DNA from 3 places in the Ottowia oryzae genome. Region 1 is predicted to be linked to each of the others. Evidence: predicted binding sites of a transcription regulator. Region 1 holds the regulator's gene; each other region holds the start of a gene.
The links. The regulator sigma-54, encoded in region 1, starts transcription at its own class of promoters, with help from an activator protein. The targets are predictions, from matches to a motif close to TGGCANGNAANCTGCTTT.
Positions count from the first base shown of each region.

Region 2: the regulator sigma-54 is predicted to act here: its motif matches at 3,002-3,019, upstream of C6570_RS13780 (formate/nitrite transporter family protein).
Region 3: the regulator sigma-54 is predicted to act here: its motif matches at 4,328-4,345, upstream of C6570_RS11020 (transglutaminase family protein).

Region 1 is NZ_CP027666.1:1,126,956-1,133,094, forward strand. It holds gene C6570_RS18365 (THUMP domain-containing class I SAM-dependent RNA methyltransferase) at 1-412, opposite strand, end outside; partial or broken gene C6570_RS18370 (GAF domain-containing protein) at 470-2,518, opposite strand; gene rpoN (RNA polymerase factor sigma-54) at 2,701-4,281, opposite strand; gene lptB (LPS export ABC transporter ATP-binding protein) at 4,278-5,048, opposite strand; gene lptA (lipopolysaccharide transport periplasmic protein LptA) at 5,093-5,746, opposite strand; gene C6570_RS05320 (thiol:disulfide interchange protein DsbA/DsbL) at 5,853-6,139, opposite strand, start outside.
Region 2 is NZ_CP027666.1:3,016,691-3,022,829, reverse strand. It holds gene C6570_RS13795 (helicase HerA-like domain-containing protein) at 1-467, opposite strand, end outside; gene C6570_RS13790 (YebC/PmpR family DNA-binding transcriptional regulator) at 530-1,258, shown strand; gene purD (phosphoribosylamine--glycine ligase) at 1,516-2,793, shown strand; gene C6570_RS13780 (formate/nitrite transporter family protein) at 3,140-3,955, shown strand; gene C6570_RS13775 (bifunctional protein-serine/threonine kinase/phosphatase) at 3,942-5,744, shown strand; gene cobA (uroporphyrinogen-III C-methyltransferase) at 5,760-6,139, shown strand, end outside.
Region 3 is NZ_CP027666.1:2,392,260-2,398,398, reverse strand. It holds gene C6570_RS11035 (alpha-E domain-containing protein) at 1-65, opposite strand, end outside; gene C6570_RS11030 (circularly permuted type 2 ATP-grasp protein) at 79-1,548, opposite strand; gene C6570_RS11025 (DNA internalization-related competence protein ComEC/Rec2) at 1,663-4,209, opposite strand; gene C6570_RS11020 (transglutaminase family protein) at 4,381-6,139, shown strand, end outside.

The sequences.
Region 1 (6,139 bases):
TGCGGAAGCGGTCGGCCACCGCGTCTTTCACGCGCAGTGTGGCGAAGTTCAGGCTCTTGAGCGGGCTGGCCTGCGCCGTCAGGTCCACGCGGAAAGTCTGCCGGGCCTGAAACCACTGTTCCCACGGCACTTCGGCGGCCAGTGCGTACAGGTCGTGTTCGTCGCGGTAGGGGCCGTGCGCCAGCTCGATCAGCACGCGCTGCGCCAGGCGGCTGTGCAGGTTCAGCCGCATCACCACGGCCCAGTCGCCGCGCACGCGCACGCCCCCGCGTTCGGCCAGCAGGTCGTGACCGGTCAAACCGGTGAGCCCGTGAACCTCGTCGGCCAGGTAGCCCTCCACGCCGCCGGCGCAAGGCAGGAAAAGTGTCAGATCGGCCGCCTTGAATGCGGCAGTGCCAGATGAAGTCGCCATGGCTGCGCATTGTGACCGACGCGCGCAGTGCGCCAGTGCCGGCGCCAGGGGCAGGCGCACGGACAAGGTCACGAACGGGTCTTCGTGCGTGTACGCCAGCGATCCGCCGTGCGCCTGCGCGATCGACTGGCACACGTACAGGCCGAAGCCCAGGCCGCCGCGCGAATCGTCCACCGCGGCCGGTTCGGTGCCGCTGAACAACATGTCCACCACCGCCGGAACGATGGGAGGGCTGATGTTGCTGATTTCGGTGACGGCGGAATCGCCCTCGCGACGGACGCGCACCACCACCGACTCGCCGGCCTGCCCGTGCCGCAAGGCGTTGTCGATCAAGCCGTCGAACAGCGCGGCCAGGCGTTCGTGGTCTGCCTGAACGACCACGGGGGCGGCGTCGCCGCGCTTGGCGGGCGTGTCCAGATAGATCGACGCACCGTGTTCGCGCTGCAGCGCTTGCGTCACGCGCGCGGACAGCAGGGCGGGCAGGTCCACGGGTGCCAGGGCCAATGGCTTGACGTTGCCGCGCATGAGGCTCAGCTCCATCGCCTTGTGCAGCACGCGGTCGAAGCGACTGGTTTGGTCGCTGGACTCGGGCAGCGCCACTTCACGCGCCTGCGCGCGCAGCATGGCCCCGACGGCGTTGCGGTAGCGGTGCATGTCGGCCACGCCAGCGCCCACCAGCAGCCCCAGGCTGTTACCCAATGCCTGCAGCGCATCCCGCTCCACCGCGCCCCATGCGACAGTGCCGTCAAAGTCGCTGTCTGGGCCGGTCGTGGTTTCACCAAGGGCGCTACGCGCTGCGCTGGGCACATCGCCGTCGCCGGCGTCCGGGGCCTGGCGGCGCAAGAGCAGGATCCGCGTTTGACTGGGTTCGTCAAAGCAAAACGACATCATCCCGCCCCAGCCCGTCAGCCGTGCCGCCAGGTCGGGTGCAGACTCGGTCAGCGCATCGGTGACATACACCCGACCGCTGTCGACGCCGCCGTCGTGCAGCCAGCGCAGCAGGGCGGTCTGCAGTCCGTGGGGGATATCGCCGTGCGCGAACACGCTGGATTGGTGGCTCATCACCGCAGCCTGCGCCCTGAAGGCGCGCGCCATGTTCGGCAGTCGCGATGCCAGCACCAGCGCCGGATCGGTGGCGCCCTGAAGTTGCGCCAGCAAATTGCCGCGAAGGCGCTCGTGCGTCAACTCGCGTGCAGCGCGGTCCTTGTCCAGTTGGTATTGCAACTGGGTAGACAGCAGCTCGCCCAGCACGGCGCAGCTGGCGCGCACGGGGTAGGGCACCTGCACCGCCGCGCGGTGATGGCAGGCGAGGATGCCCCACAGATCGCCGTCCACGATCAAGGGCACGCACATGGACGCACTGATCCCGCTGTCATGCAGGTAATGGGCATGAAAGTCCGGCACGCTGCGCAGTGCGGACAGTGTCATATCCAGCGGAGCTTCGTGACCGGGCGCAGCTTCGAGCGGCACCGGCGCACTGTCAGCATCCGGAACGTGCCGCGCCGGATTCAGGCTGAACAAGCGACGCGCTTCAACCGGTATGTGGGCTTCTGGAAAGCGCTGACCCAGGCGCGGCGGCCAGTCTGTGGCGCTGCTGGCCTCGGCCACCACCTGGCTGCTGCCGTCTCGCTTGAAATGGTAGGCCAGCACGCGGTCAAAACCCAGCATGGCGCGCAGGGCCCGCGTGCCTTCGTCCAGCAAACCCTGTACGTTGGTCTGTTGGCGCAAGCGGCGCACCACCTGATGCAAGGTTGGGCCGGGATCAAGGTCTTGCCTAGGGTGGGGGCTGGGTTCCAGCTCGACCAGCGTGCCCCATTTCTGCCGCCGGACAAGGCAGTCAAACTGCCGCCCGTTCAGGGCGACGCGGTGATGATCGGCCAACGCAGAATCTTCGCCGCCAGCTTTTGCGGCAACCAGGCTGGCGCCGCTCAGCCCAAACTGTTCGGGCAGCGCGCGGCCGAGCGAGGGCGCCTCGTGGCCCAGCAGCTTGGCCGCATTGGCACTCAGGTGCGTCACAACGCCAAAGCCATCCAACGCGATCAGCACGCCGTGGGCTTGAATCGCGCCAGGCGTGTGAAGTTGGGATTGAGGTTTGAGCAGCGCCACCGGTGGTCCTTGGTCAGATCGTGCGCTGGCGGCCAGGCGTGAGGCGCCGTGGCTGGCCGCACGTCCGATGCAAACGCGTAGGGGAATTCCTACACGCGACCCAGTGTATCGGTGTGCGCGACGCGCGCTCTGCCACGAGGCATAGCCGTGACAGGCGGTCGACGACGGCGCCTGGCGGCGCGTCAGGCAGAAGCCTTGCGCAGCCCGGCCACGGGTATGCGCAAGCCCTCGCGGTACTTGGCTACCGTGCGGCGCGCGCAGTCGATGCCCTGGGCTTTCAGCAGCTCGGCCAGCTGGTTGTCGGACAGCGGCTTGGCCGTGTTCTCGGCATCGATCAGTTGCTTGATCAGCGCCCGCACGGCGGTGCTGGACGCGTTGCCGCCCGATTCGGTGGCCAGCGCCGAGCCGAAGAAATACTTCAGCTCGAACGTGCCGCGCGGCGTGGCCATGTACTTGGCGGTGGTCACGCGCGAGATGGTGGATTCGTGCACGCCCAGCTCGTCGGCCAGGTCGCGTTGCACCATGGGCCGCATGGCCAGCTCACCGTGGATGAAGAAGCTCTTTTGCCGTTCGACGATGGCTTGCGACACGCGCAGGATGGTGTCAAAGCGCTGCTGGATGTTCTTGATGAACCAGCGGGCCTCTTGCAGCCGCTGCGCCAGCGCCTGGTGGTTTTCGCCGCCTTTGCCGCCGCGCAGTGCGCTGGCGTACACGTCGTGCACGCGCAGGCGCGGCATCACATCTGGGTTCAGCTGCACGCGAAAGCGCTGCTGCGCACCGCTGCCGCGCACGCTGACGATCACGTCGGGCACCACCACGTTGCGCTCCACGTCGGCAAAGCGGCGCCCCGGCTTGGGCTCCAGCGTGGCGATCAGCTGCATGCCCTGGCGCACCTGCGCTTCGGGCAGGCCCGTCAGCGCGGCCAGGCGCTTGGCGTCGCGCTTGGCCAGCAGCTCGATTGCCCCGTGCTGGGCGCAAATGGCCTCGGCCGCCCCGACGCGGGCCAGCTCGTCGGGCTCGCCCGCGCAGGCTGCGCGCAGATCGCGCAGCTGCAGCGACAGGCATTCGGCCAGGTTGCGGGTGCCCACGCCGGCCGGCTCCAGCGACTGCAGCAGTTTTAGCGCCATGGTGAAGCGGTGCACCAGCTCTTCCATCTGCTCGATATCGTCGTCGTCGTCGATCAGCGTGGCGGCCAGCTGCGCAAGGGAATCTTCCAGGTAGCCGTCTTCGTTCAGCGACTCGATCAGAAAGCGCAGCGCGGCCGAATCCTCGGGCGACAGGCGAAGGGCCAGCGCCTGCTGATGCAGGTGTGCGGTCAGGCTTTCCTGGGCGCCCGTGCGTTCGCCGGCGTCCAGCTCGTCGTCGCCCGCAGCCTGCTGTCCCCGCGCCGGGGCGTCGCCACCCCATTCGCCGTCGTCGGCGCTGACGTCCACGCTGCCATCGCCGTCCCAGCCTTCGTGCAGTAGGGATTCAGAGTCCAACGGGCCTTCAGCGCCCGCGCCATCAGCGCTGGCAGCTTCAAATTCTGTAGCATTCTCGCTGACCCGGTCGCCCTCGCTGGTGCGCGTGTCGGCACGCGACAGGCCGAATTCCTCGCGCGGGGCGCCGTCTTCCTCGCGCTCCAGAAAAGGGTTGTCGTCCAGCATCTGCTCCACCTCGCTGGACAGCTCCAGTGTGGACAACTGCAGCAGCCGGATCGACTGCTGCAGCTGAGGGGTGAGCGCAAGGTGCTGCGAAACCCGCAGCGACAGACCGGGCTTCACAGGCGGAAATTCTCTCCCAGGTACACGCGGCGCACCTGTGGGTCCTCGACGATGTGCGCGGGCGTGCCGGTGGCCAGCACCCGCCCTTCGCTGATGATGACGGCGTGGTCGCAAATGCCCAGGGTTTCACGCACATTGTGATCGGTGATCAGCACGCCAATGCCGCGCGCCTTCAGGAATTCGATGATGCGCTGGATCTCGATGACGGCGATGGGGTCAATGCCTGCGAACGGCTCGTCCAGCAGGATGAAGCGCGGCTGAGTGGCCAGGGCGCGAGCAATCTCGACGCGGCGGCGCTCGCCGCCCGACAGCGCCGGCGCCGGGGAATCGCGCAGGTCGTTGACGTGCAGCTGCTCCAGCAACTCGGTCAGGCGCCGCTCGATCTCGTCGCGGCTCAGCGCGCGGCCGTCGGGGCCGACCTGCAGCTCCAGCACGGCGCGCACGTTCTCGGCCACCGTGAGCTTGCGAAAGATCGATGCTTCCTGCGGCAGGTAAGACAAGCCCAGGCGCGACCGACGGTGGATCGGCATGTCTTCAATCGACCGCCCGTCGATGCTGATGGTGCCGGCGTCGGCGCGCACCAGGCCGACGATCATGTAGAACGAGGTGGTCTTGCCCGCGCCGTTCGGGCCCAGCAGGCCGACGACCTCGCCGCTGGCCACGTCCAGCGACACGTCGTGCACCACACGGCGGGCGCCGTAGTTCTTGCGCAGCCCGCGCACCTCCAGGCGGCTGTGGCCGTGCTCAGGCGCCAAGGCGGCGGGCATGCTGCCGCCAAAGCGCGAGGCCAGTGCTTCCGCGTTCGCCTCGCTCACCGTGCGGATCCTGTGGCGGGCAATGTCGTCGAGGGCCGCAGCGGCGCGCTGGCGGCGGGCGCTGGCGCAGCGGCCGGGGCGCTGGCCGGATTGCGCGGCGCCAGGATGGCGCGCACGCGCCCGCCGGGGGCAGCCGACGGGGCGCCTGCGGCGCGAGATCCGGCGTCGACCGTGTAAACCTCGGTCACGTTGTTGTAGACGATCAAGCTGCCCATCACTTCATCTTGAATCGTGGCGCCCGCCAGGCGGCGCATTTCGGCGCGGCGGATGAAACGCACGATGTCGCTTTTGCCGTCGTATTCGATGGTTTCGGCTTCGCCCTCGATGTATTCGTCCACGCCCTCGCGCTTTTGCCGGAAGAAGGCGCGCTTGCCGGAGTCGGCGTACATCGTGCCGGACTGGTTGCCGCTCGCGTCCTGGCGCACCTCAAGGCGCGCGCCGCGCATCACGATGGTGCCTTTGGTCACCACAACATTGCCGGTGAAGGTGGTGACTTGCTTTTGATCTTCGTAGCGGCCTGCGTCCGCTTCGATGTTCATGGGTTTGTCGCGGTCGGCGCGTTCCGCGAAGGCGGGGGTGACCAGCGCCAGCGCCAACAGGCCGGCAGCGGCACCGCCCAAGAGGCGCCAGAGAGTCTGGGTATGGGGCACGATTTTTGCTTTACCTATGCGCGCCATTGTAAGCGCAGCGTGCCGCCCGCGCATGAAAAAGCCCGTCGAAACGGGCTCATTCTGGCGCCTTGGCGGGCTGCGGCCATCAACCTTTGCGGGTTTGGGCAATCAGGTTGTTGGTGATCTGAATCATGCGTTCAAAACCACCGGCCATCGACCCATCGGTGTAGTAGCGGCCAGCAATGCCCAAGGCAGGCGTGCCTTCGACCTTGTAGGCGTCCTGCAGCTGGGTGACCTGGCGAATCTTGCTGGCCACGCCGAAGGATTTGTAGGCGGCTTCAAACTTGGCGCGATCCAGGCCCTGCTCGGCGATCCAGGGGAATAGCACATCCGGCTTGTCCAGGCGGATTTTCTTGACCTGCAGCGCGTCGA
Region 2 (6,139 bases), 1.9 Mb from region 1:
CTGCGCAGGTCTTTCAAGTCAAGCAGCAGCAGGCCGTTGTCGTCGGCGATCTTGAACACCAGGTTCAGCACGCCGCTTTGCGTCTCGTTCAGATCGAGCATGCGCGCCAGCAGCAGCGGGCCCATGTCGCTGATGGTGGCGCGCACCGGGTGCCCGTGTTCGCCAAACACGTCCCACAGGGTGACAGGGCAGGCCACGGGCGTGGGCGCGGGCAGGCCGCGCTCTTTCAGGATGTCGGCCATCTTGCCGCCCACGCTGCCGGTCTGGCTGATGCCGGTCAGGTCGCCCTTCACGTCGGACATGAAGACCGGCACGCCGATCTGGCTGAAGGATTCGGCGATCTTCTGCAGCGTGACGGTCTTGCCCGTGCCGGTGGCACCGGTGATCAGGCCGTGGCGGTTGGCCAGGCCCGGCAAGATGAAGCATTCAATGTCGCCGCGCTGGGCAATGAGCTGGGGTTCGGCCATGGCTGTGCGTCAAAAGTAAAATCGCCGCATTATCCCAAGCACATCGCAGAAAGCAGCACTCCATGGCCGGACACAGTAAATGGGCCAATATCCAGCACCGCAAGGGCCGCCAGGATGAGAAACGCCAACGGGTCTGGACCCGCGTGGTGCGAGAAATCATGGTGGCAGCGCGCACCGGCGGGGGCGACCCCACCGCCAACCCGCGCCTGCGACTGGCTATTGAAAAAGCCAAGGCCGCCAACATGCCGGCCGACACCGTCAAGCGCAACATCGACAAAGCCACCGGCAACCTCGAAGGCGTGAGTTACGAAGAGATTCGTTACGAAGGCTACGGCATTGGCGGCGCCGCCATCATCATCGACACCATGACCGACAACCGCGTGCGCACGGTGGCCGAGGTTCGCCACGCGTTCAGCAAATACGGCGGCAACATGGGTACCGAAGGCTCGGTGGCGTTCCAGTTCAAACACGTCGGCCAGATCATTTTTGCGCCGGGCACCAGCGAAGACAAGGTCATGGAAGTGGCGCTTGACGCGGGTGCGGACGACGTCGTGACCGACGAGGACGGCGCCATCGAGGTGCTGACCGACCCCGCGCAGTTCGAGGCCGTGAAGAACGCTCTTGAGGCGGCTGGCCTGACGCCCGAAGTGGCTGAGGTGACCATGCGCGCCGAAAACACCATCGACCTGACCGGCGAAGACGCCGCCAAGATGCAAAAGCTGCTCGACGTGCTGGAAGACCTGGACGACGTGCAGGACGTGTTCCACAACGCCAACGTGGAGCTGGCTTGAAGCTGGCGTTGCCCCCGTCTGCACTGGCGCCAGCGTGCGCCGTGCTGGCCTGCCTTTTGGCGGCTTGCGGGGGCGATACGGATGCGTCCTGGTGCTTGGCCGGTGGCAATGGCCATTGGTCGGCTGGTTACAACACCAGCAGCTGCCCGCCTGAGCGGGCTGCGGAAGTCGTAGCGCCAGGGCTCGGTGACCAGTCCGGGCAGCATTGAAGGCACCCCGCCTGAATGGCCTGCGCGCGAAACAAGTGAAGTGAACCCATGAAGATTCTGGTGATCGGCGGCGGTGGCCGTGAACACGCGCTGGCCTGGAAATTGGCGCAGTCGCCCAAAGTGCAGCAGGTGTACGTGGCGCCCGGCAACGGCGGCACGGCCTTGGCCAGCAACCTGCAGAACGTGCCCATCACCGATGTGGCGGCGCTGCGCGACTGGGCGCTGGCGGAAAAGATCGGTTTGACCGTGGTGGGGCCAGAGCAGCCCCTGGCCGCCGGCGTGGTGGACGATTTCCGCGCCCACGGCCTGCGCATCTTCGGCCCGAGCAAAGCAGCCGCGCAACTCGAAAGCTCCAAGGCCTTCAGCAAGGCCTTCATGAAGCGCCACGGCATTCCCACGGCCGAGTACGAAGCCTTCACCGATGCAGACGCCGCGCACGCGTACGTGGAGGCCAAGGGCGCGCCCATCGTTGTCAAGGCCGATGGCCTGGCAGCCGGTAAGGGTGTTGTGGTAGCTGCTACCAAAGATGAAGCGCATGCCGCCATCGACGACATGCTGGGCGGCAACAGCCTGGGCGTGGCGCACAACGACGGCGGCGCGCGTGTGGTGATCGAAGAGTTTTTACAGGGCGAGGAAGCCAGCTTCATCGTGATGTGCGACGGCAAGAACGTGGTCGCCATGGCCACCAGCCAGGACCACAAGCGATTGAAGGACGGCGACGAGGGCCCGAACACCGGCGGCATGGGCGCTTATTCGCCCGCGCCCGTGGTCACGCCCGACGTGCACGCCCGCGCCATGCGCGACGTGATCCTGCCCACCGTGCGCGGGATGGACAAGGACGGCATTCCCTTCACTGGCTTTCTGTACGCCGGCCTGATGATCGGCGCGGACGGCAAGCCCAAGACGCTGGAATTCAACACCCGCATGGGCGACCCGGAGACCCAGCCCATCATGATGCGACTCAAGTCCGACCTGGTGGACGTGATGATGGCCGCCACCAGTGGCAAGCTGGACGAGGTCGAGCTGCAGTGGGATCGCCGCGCTGCGCTGGGCGTGGTGATCGCCGCTGGCGGCTACCCGCTGAACCCCAAGAAGGGCGACGTGATCACCGGCCTGCCCAAGCCGACCGACGACGTGGTGGTGTTCCATGCCGGCACAGCCGAGCAAGGCGACAAGACCCTCACTTCAGGTGGGCGCGTGCTGTGCGTGACAGCGCTGGCCGATTCCGTGAAGCAGGCGCAGTCCAAGGCGTACGACGCGGCGCGCAGCATTCACTTTGACGGGATGCAGTACCGGCGCGACATCGGCCACCGCGCGGTGAAGTAAGTCGTTGTTAGCGCGGGTGGCTTGGCGCGGCGTGTACCTGACTGCGCTTCGGCTGGGCCACGGAGTCATTCGAGCGAGTCAGCAGCAGTCTTGCATTTGCGCACGGTTTTGGACTTGCTCGCCTGAAAAGGTGCGGTTTGGCAACTGAAGGGCCGTACGCGCGCACCGCTTGCGGGCAAAGGCGGCTTATACACAGCGAATTTCTGCTTGGCACGTAACGTGCGTAAGACGTGACGTCCCCGACGCCTGAGCGACTCAGGTGGGGCGTATGGCAAAGGCGCCATGGACCAGCGATGGTTCATGGCGCCTTTGTTTTTGTCCAACGCAATGTCGTCAAGGTTCTCAAATGTCTTACATCGTGCCTTCGGAATTCGTCACCAAGATGGTCGACGCAGGTGAATCCAAGCTCTACATGGCGACGCGAGATGCCTTCATCCGCGCGCTGATGGCCGGGGCCATCCTGTCGGTAGCGGCCGCCTTCGCAGTGACGGTCTCGCTGCAAACGGGTCAGCCCATCGTCGGCGCCATCCTGTTTCCGGTCGGGTTTTGCATGCTGTACCTGATGGGGTATGACCTGGTGACGGGCGTATTCATGTTGACGCCGCTGGCCTGGCTGGATCGGCGGCCGGGGGTCACGTTGCCTGCAATCTTGAAACACTGGCTGATAGTGTTCGCGGGCAACTTCGCCGGCGCCCTGATCGTCGCCGTCTTGCTGGCATTTGTGTACACGTACGGCTTTTCAGCGCCAGCGGGCAAGATCGGCGACACGCTGGCGCATATTGGTGAGAACCGTACCTTGGGGTACGCGGCCCATGGCGTGGCGGGCTGGTTCACCATCTTCATTCGCGGCATCTTGTGCAACTGGATGGTGTCGCTGGGCGTGGTGGGCGCCATGGTGTCCACCAACGTGAGCGGCAAGGTGATTGCCATGTGGATGCCCATCATGCTGTTCTTCGCCATGGGGTTCGAACATTCCGTGGTCAATATGTTCTTGTTCCCCACAGGCCTGATGCTGGGCGGCAACTTCTCGATCGCCGACTACTTCATCTGGAACGAGATCCCTGTGCTGCTGGGCAACATGGTGGGCGGCCTGACCATGACGGGCCTGGCGCTCTATGCCACTCATGTCAAGACCGCGCCACGCAAGCATGCGATCGCCTGAGGGCGCTTCGGTGGGGGCGGGCAGCGGCAACGCGACGCCCCGGCTTCGTGTTCGCTTGGCACAAGCCAGCGAACGCGGGCAGCACGCACGCAACCAGGACTTCCACGGGGCTTGCGTCCCCAACGAAGAAGTGGTGCCGACCAAGGGTGTTGTGTTGGCCATCGCGGACGGTGTGGGCTCCAGCGAAGTGGCTCATCTGGCCAGTGAAATTGCCGTGCGCAGCATGCTGGAGGACTTTTTCAGCACGCCGGCCAGTTGGTCGATACGAAAATCCGCCCAGCGCGTGATTGAAGCGACCAATGGCTGGTTGTACGCGCAGTCGCGCCAGGCCGGGCATACCGGCGCACGCCGCGATCAGGCGTGCGCTTGCACCCTCAGCGTCTTGGTTCTTCACTCATGCACGGCCCATGTATTCCATGTGGGCGATGCGCGCATCTACCGCTTGCGCCAAGGCGAGCTTGAACAGATCACGCAAGACCACCGCGTCTTCATCGACGGTCAGAAAGGCGTGTCACGCGTTCTGGGTGTGGCACAGCACGTCGAGGTGGATCACGAAAGCCAGCCGATTGAAATCGGCGACGTTTTTTCGTTGATGACGGATGGCGTGCACGAGCACGTGGACGCTGCTGCACTGCGGCACGCCATGGCGCAGGCTGCCAGCCCCGATGCGGACTTGGCTGCGGTGGCTGCAGGGCTTGTGGCATCGGCGCGAAGCCATGGCAGCACAGACGACGCCACGATTCAGATCCTGCACGTGTTGGAGCTTCCTGAGCGCCATCTCAGTGACCTGAGGCAGTATGCAGGGCCGCTGCCGTGCCCGCCGTTGCTCAGCCCTGGACAGAGCCTAGATGGCTTGACCGTAGTCGAGCAGCTGCACGCGAGCAGCCGCAGTCACGTATACCTCGTCGAGCGAGAAAGCGCCGAGGGGCAGCCGACAGGCAGCGGGCGTTGGGTCATGAAGATTCCATCTCTGGATGGGCGTAACGACCCTTCCTACCTTGAGCGCATGCAGCTAGAGGAATGGATGGCAAGGCAGATTCACAGCGCCCATGTGGTGCGCAGTGCGCCCGCCACGCCGCACCGAAGCTACCTATATGTGCTGAGTGAATATGTGCCTGGCGTCACGCTCACGGCGTGGATGAGAGCGCATCCGAACCCTGGCCTGGATGCGGTTCGAGGCGTCATCGAGCAGATAGCGCGCGGCCTGCAGGCCATGCATCGGCGAGAGATTCTTCACAGGGATCTCAGACCAGACAATGTGCTGGTCGACGACCAGGGCGCGGCTTGCATCATTGATCTGGGCTCTGCGCAGGCCGCTGGGTTGCGCACGGCAGCAGAAGCCGACGAGCCTATGGGCGGCGTTGGGACATTAGCATTCACCGCGCCCGAACAGTTTTTAGGCGTTCGGGCCAGTATGCAGTCGGATCAGTACGCGTTGGCTTGCATGGCCTACCAGATGCTGAGTGGACGCCTGCCCTACGGCACGCGGGTGGCACGCGCCCGCTCCTTCGCCGAGCAGGCGCGTCTTGGCTATGAGCCGGTGGCGACGCCTGAGAGGGATTTGCCGGTGTGGCTCGATGACACGTTGGCACGCTCGTTGCATCCAGACCCAGCGCAACGTTTCGAGACCTTGTCAGAGTTCGTGCAAGGCCTGCGCCAACCAACAGCGTTGCGGCCTGCGCACAGATCTCTGAGCGAACGGCACCCGCTGCGGTTTTGGCAAGGCCTTTGCGCTGCTTTGGCGCTCGCCTTGTGTTGCTCCCTGTGGGCGCTGGTTCAAGTGGGTTGAAACTGAAGGCTGACCATGATGCGAGATTTGCTGCGTTTCCCTTTGGGCCCTTCGCCTGCCGAGCGCGCTGCCGGCAAGGTGTGGCTGGTGGGCGCCGGACCGGGCGACCTGGAGCTCTTGACGCTCAAGGCGGTGCGGGTGCTGGGCGAGGCGGAAGTGGTGCTGGTGGATGACCTCGTCAATCCGGAAATCTTGAGCCATTGCGCGCAGGCGCGCACAGTTTGGGTTGGAAAGCGCGGGGGTTGCCGATCCACCTCACAAGCGTTCATCCAGCGGCTGATGTGGCGACTTGCCCGGCAAGGCAAGTGCGTGGTTCGGCTGAAGGGCGGTGATCCCGGCGTGTTTGGCCGGGCTGGCGAAGAGGCGCTGTGGCTGCACGCTCGTGGCGTGCCCTG
Region 3 (6,139 bases), 1.3 Mb from region 1:
GTGTTCTCTGCCCTTTCGGTGTAGCGCGACATCCAGAACAGGTGATCGGCGGTTCGGCTCAGCATCTCGTTGTCTCCCTCAAGCTTCCAGAACCCAGGTGTCCTTGGTGCCACCACCTTGCGATGAGTTGACCACCAGCGAGCCCTGCTGCAGCGCCACGCGCGTCAGCCCGCCGGGCACCATCTGCACTTCCTTGCCGGACAGCACGAACGGACGCAGATCGATGTGGCGCGGGGCGATGCCCGCATCCACGTAGGTGGGGCAGCTCGACAGGCTGAGCGTGGGCTGCGCGATGTAGCCGCTGGGGTTGGCCAGCAGCGCGGCGCGGAAGGCCTCGACCTCGGCGGCGCTGGCGGCCGGGCCGACCAGCATGCCGTAGCCGCCGGCGCCATGCACTTCCTTGACGACCAGCTCTTTGAGGTGCGCCAGCACGTACTGCAAGTCCTTCGGATCACGGCACATGTAGGTGGGCACGTTGTTCAGGATGGGCTTTTCGCCCAGGTAGAACTCGATCATCTTGGGCACGTACGGGTAGATGGATTTGTCGTCCGCCACGCCGGTGCCCACGCCGTTGCAGATGGTCACGTTGCCGGCGCGGTAGGCGCGCATCAGGCCCGCGCAGCCGAGGGACGAATCGCTGCGGAACACTTCCGGGTCCAGGAAGTCGTCGTCCACGCGGCGGTAGATGACGTCCACGCGCTGCGGCCCGCGGGTGGTGCGCATGTAGACGAAGTCGTCGCGCACGAAAAGGTCTTGCCCTTCGACCAGCTCCACGCCCATTTGCTGGGCCAGGAAGGCGTGTTCAAAGTAGGCGCTGTTGTACATGCCGGGGGTCAGCACCACCACCGTGGGGTTGGCCGAGCCACCGGGCCCGCTGTCGCGCAGGGTTTCCAGCAGCAAGTCGGGGTAATGCGCCACCGGCGCCACCTGGTGGCGGGCAAACAGGGCTGGGAACAGCCGCATCATCATCTTGCGGTCTTCCAGCATGTAGCTGACGCCGCTGGGCACGCGCAGGTTGTCTTCCAGCACGAAGTAGTCGCCCGTGCCGTCGGCCTGGCCGGCGCGCACCACGTCCACGCCCGAAATGTGCGAATAGATGTTGTTGGGCACGTCCACGCCCTGCATCACCTTGCGGTATTGGGCGTTGTTCAGCACCTGCTCGGCCGGGATGATGCCGGCACGCAGGATGTCCTGGTCGTGGTAGACGTCGTGGATGAAGCGGTTGAGCGCCGTCACGCGCTGGGCCAGGCCCCGCTCCAGATGGTCCCATTCCGCAGCAGGGACGATGCGCGGGATCAGGTCGAAGGGGATAAGCCGTTCGGTGCCAGAGCCGTCCTCGTCCTTGGCGCCGTACACGGCGAAGGTGATGCCCACGCGGCGAAAGATGACCTCTGCCTCTTCTCGGCGGGCGCGCATCTGCTCGTCGCTCTGCCCGGCCAGCCAGGTGGCGTAGGTGCGGTAGTGCGATCGCACCGCGGAAGAAGCGTAGGCCTCGGGCAGCGCCGTGTGTGTAGCCAGCGCTTCATACATTTCATCGAATGGGTGCATCCCTGATCTCCTGCTGCTAATGCCAGTTCGCTGTTGTAGGCGTGTGACAGACAGGATAGCAAGAAGGGCGCCAACTCTTGCTGACGCGCGCCGAGCCGCATCATGGAGGCCACGTCATGGCGGCATGTGCTGCCAGTAACGGCGGCGCAGCGTACGTTCGCACACTGTCGCGCCCGGCTTCGCACTGTTCCAGTGCATCGCACCACAATGAGGCGAATCGCTCACCGCCGTGGCGCGTTCGGTGTAGCGCGACATCACCGCTGGGACGGGGTGGCCAAATCGGTTGCGATAGCCGGCCTGCACCCAGGCCACGCGCGGCGCCACGGCATCCAGAAACACCGGCGACGACGACGTGCGGCTGCCGTGGTGGGGCACCAAAAGAAGGTCTGCGCGCAGCGCCGCACCATGGTCGTGCACCAAAGCCTGCTCTTGCGCCGCCTCGATGTCGCCCGCCAGCAGCGCGCTGCTGTTGCGGCCGTCGGCCTGGGTCGCGGCGCGGATGTGCAGCACGCAGCTCAGCGCATTCGGCTTCACCCCCGTGCCCTGGTACACCGCGGGCGTGGGGTGCAGCACCTCGAAGCGCACGCCGTCCCATTCCCAGAACTGCCCCGCCAGGCAGCGCAGCGCGGGCCGCTGCGTTTGCAAGGGGTGCGATGCCTCGATCGACGACAGGAGCGCCGCACCCGGCTGGCTGGCCAGCAGCGCCGGGGCGCCGCCCGTGTGGTCGCTGTCGCGGTGGCTGAGCACCACCGTGTCCACCCGCTCGCCCAGCGCGCGCAGCAGGGGCACCAGCACGCGGTCGCCCGCGTCGCTGTCCAGCGAATAGTGCGGCCCGCTGTCGTAAACCAGCGTGTGCGTGGCGGTGCGCACCAGCACGGCGTTGCCCTGCCCCACGTCGGCGGCCAGCAGCTCGAACTGCCCCGGCACCGGGCGCGCGGGCTGCCACAGCAGCAGGGGCGCCAGCAGCGGCACACCGGCCAGCCGCCACGACAAGGGCCAGGGCATGGCCAGCAGCGCCCCGCCCAGCACCGCCGCCACGGCCACCACCAACGGCGCCTGCGCCACCGCCACGCTGGCGCCGGGCCAGGCTGCCAGCCATTGCAGAAAGGCGATCAGGGGCCACAGGGCCCAGGCGGCCGCCTGCCACAGCGGTGCCCACAGCGCGCCCAGCACCGCCAGCGGCGTGACCACCGCCGTCACCCACGGGATCGCCAGCAGGTTGGCCAGCAGCCCGACGGCCGAGGCCTGCCCGAACAGCAGCAGCGTGAGCGGGGTCAGCGCCAGGGTCACCACCCATTGTTCGCGCAGTAAAGCCTTCAACCTGCCTCCAGCGCCCGTTGCAACTACGCTGGCAGCTCCTGAATCGGTAGCAAAAAGCACCCCGACGGCGACAAAGCTGAGCCAGAAGCCTGCCTGCAGCCAGGCCCACGGGTCGAACGCCAGCACCAGCGCGCAGGCCAGCAGCCACGTCAGCCACCACGGCCAGCGCACGCCCACCAGGCGCAGCGCCGCCAGCGTGGCCAGCATCAGCACCGTGCGCTGCGCAGGAACGCCCCAGCCGCTGAACAGCGCGTAAGCCGTGGCCAGCGCCACGCCACCCACCAGCGCCGCGTGCGGCGCGGGCCAGCGCAGGCTGGGGTTGAGGCGCGGCGGCCAGCCCCAGCGCGCGCTGCGCCGCCACAGCCAGCCCACCACGGCCGTGGCCAGCCAGGCGAACATGGTGATGTGCAGGCCGGAAATGCTCATCAAATGCGCCACGCCGGTGGTGCGAAACAAATCCCAATCGGCCCGCTCGATGGCCGCCTGGTCGCCCGTGAGCAGCGCGGCCACCACGGCGGTGCGCCGCTGGGCAGCGGGGTCGGCCGAGGGCGCGGCGGTGGCCAGGATGCGGTCGCGCACGGTTTGGCGCAGGCGTTCGACGGCGTGGCCCTGGCGGGCGGCCAGCCGCACGGGCGCTGAGTCGTGCGGGCCCGCGCGTACGTAGCCGGTGGCGCGCACGCCCTGCTCCCACAGCCACAGTTCGTAGTCAAACCCATGCGGGTTGAAGTTGCCGTGCGCAGCCTTCAGCCGCACCGTGATCTGCCAACGGTCGCCCGCATGCAGATCGGGCAGCGGCGACGCGGGCGTGCGCGGCGCGGCTTCGTCGGCGCCGCCGCGAAAGCCCTCGTCCGCGCGGTACCAGCTGATCAGCAGTCGCCCGGGCAGCGCCACGGGCTGGCCGTCCTGCGTGGCGTGCTCCACGTCAAAGAAGAAGCGCAAGCCGAGTTCGCCCACCTGCGGCATGCGGGACACCACACCGACGATCTGCAAGTCTTGCCCCTCCAGTACGGGGGCGATGGCCGGGAGCTGCGCGGCGCGCCAGCCCGTCTGGGCCAACGCCATCAGCGCGGCGGCCAAAGCCGTGGCCAGGCAGCCGGCCCAAGCCGCATGCAGGCCCCGCCGTCTCAGTAGCCACCAGCTGCCCACGCCCAAGCAGGCGCCCAGTGTGCCCAGCCCCAGGTACACCGCCGAAGCCCACAGATCCGTCTGCTGCAGCTGCAGCGCCGTGCCCGCCACCCAGCCGATCAGCGCGGCGGGCAGCGCGCAGGCCAGGCCATGGGTGTTGCCCGCAGGCGGCTGGCGCGCAGCGCGATGAATGCGGTGGTGCGCAGCGTTATTCATCCGCTATGCCATTGATAGCTGGCCGCGCTGATCCGGTCTGGGCTGAAAGCCATTTTTCTTCTGAAATGCCTTCCCTTAGCCTTGCTGCGCCCCCTCCCGCCGCCTCGCGGCCGCCACCTGGCGCGCAGCTTGCTAGGATGACAGCGTACCGGAACCAAAGGCAACTGCACCATGGCCATTCACGTCGCGCTCACCCACATCACCGACTACCGGTACGACCGCCCCGTCAAGCTGGGGCCGCAAACCGTGCGCCTGCGCCCGGCGCCGCATTGCCGCACCAAGATCCTGTCGTATTCGCTGAAAGTCGAACCGGCCGAGCACTTCATCAACTGGCAGCAAGACCCGTTTGCCAACTACCAGGCGCGGCTGGTCTTTCCGGAACGCACGCGCGAATTGCGCGTCACCGTCGATCTGGTGGCCGAGATGGCCGTCTATAACCCGTTCGACTTCTTCCTTGAGCCATCGGCCGAGCGCTTTCCCTTCACCTACGAAGCGCACCTGCGCGAAGACCTGGCACCCTACCTGCAGGCCGACACCGCCACGCCGCTGCTGGCGCAGTACCTGGCCGGCATCGACCGCACCGAAAAGCCCACCATTGATTTTCTGGTGCAGCTCAACCAGCGCCTGCACCACGACGTGTCGTACCTGATCCGCATGGAGCCCGGCGTGCAAACGCCCGAGCAGACCTTGCAACTGGCCAGCGGCTCGTGCCGCGATTCGGGCTGGCTGCTGGTGCAACTGCTGCGCCACTGCGGCCTGGCGGCGCGGTTTGTCTCTGGCTACCTCATTCAGCTGACGCCCGACGTGAAGTCGCTGGACGGCCCCAGCGGCACCGAGGTCGATTTCACCGACCTGCACGCCTGGTGCGAGGTGTACCTGCCCGGCGCCGGCTGGATCGGGCTGGACCCCACCTCAGGCCTGCTGGCGGGCGAAGGGCATATCCCGCTGGCCTGCACGCCGCAGCCGTCCAGCGCCGCGCCCATCGAAGGCATGGTGGAGTTTGCCGAAGTCGACTTCGGCCACGACATGAAGGTGGTGCGCATCCACGAATCGCCGCGTGTCACCCTGCCCTACAGCGACGCGCAGTGGGGCGACATCCTGGCCGCAGGCGACGCGGTCGATGCCCAGCTGCAAGCCGGCGACGTGCGCCTGACCATGGGTGGCGAGCCCACCTTCGTCGGCGTGGACGACCCCGATGGCCTGGAATGGAACACCGCCGCGCTGGGCCCCACCAAGCGCGTCTTCGCACTGGACCTGCTCTACCGCCTGAAAGACCGCTACGGCCCCAATGGCCTGCTGCACCTCGGCCAGGGCAAGTGGTACCCCGGCGAGCAACTGCCGCGCTGGGCGCTCAGCCTGTTCTGGCGCACCGACGGTCAGGCCATCTGGCACGACCCGCGCTGGCTGGCCGACGAGCGCCAGCCCCACCACGCCACCACCGAGGGCGCGCGCCTCTTCATCGAGGCGCTCGCCACGCGCCTGGGCGTGGGCACCTCCACCGTGCGCCCGGCGTACGAAGACGCCTGGCACTACCTGAACCGCGAGCGGCAACTGCCCTTCAACGTCGACCCGTACGACAGCCGCCTGGACGACGAGGCCGAGCGCGACCGCCTGCGCGACGTCTTCACCCAAGGCCTGGGCCAGGTGGCGGGCTATGCGCTGCCGCTGCACGCTTCATCGCAACTTGAGAACCTGCCCGACCCGTGGCCGTCGGCCGATGGCCAGCGCCCACGGTGGCTGAGCGCGCGCTGGTGGTTCCGCGGCGACCGGCTGACGCTGGTGCCGGGCGATTCGCCGATGGGCTTTCGCCTGCCGCTGGCGAGCCTGCCGTGGGTCAGCGACGAAGACCTGGCGCGCCATCTCGACCCTGATTCCTTTGAAGAAAAAGAGGCTCTGGCGCCCGAGGACATTGCGCCAGCAGCTACAGAAT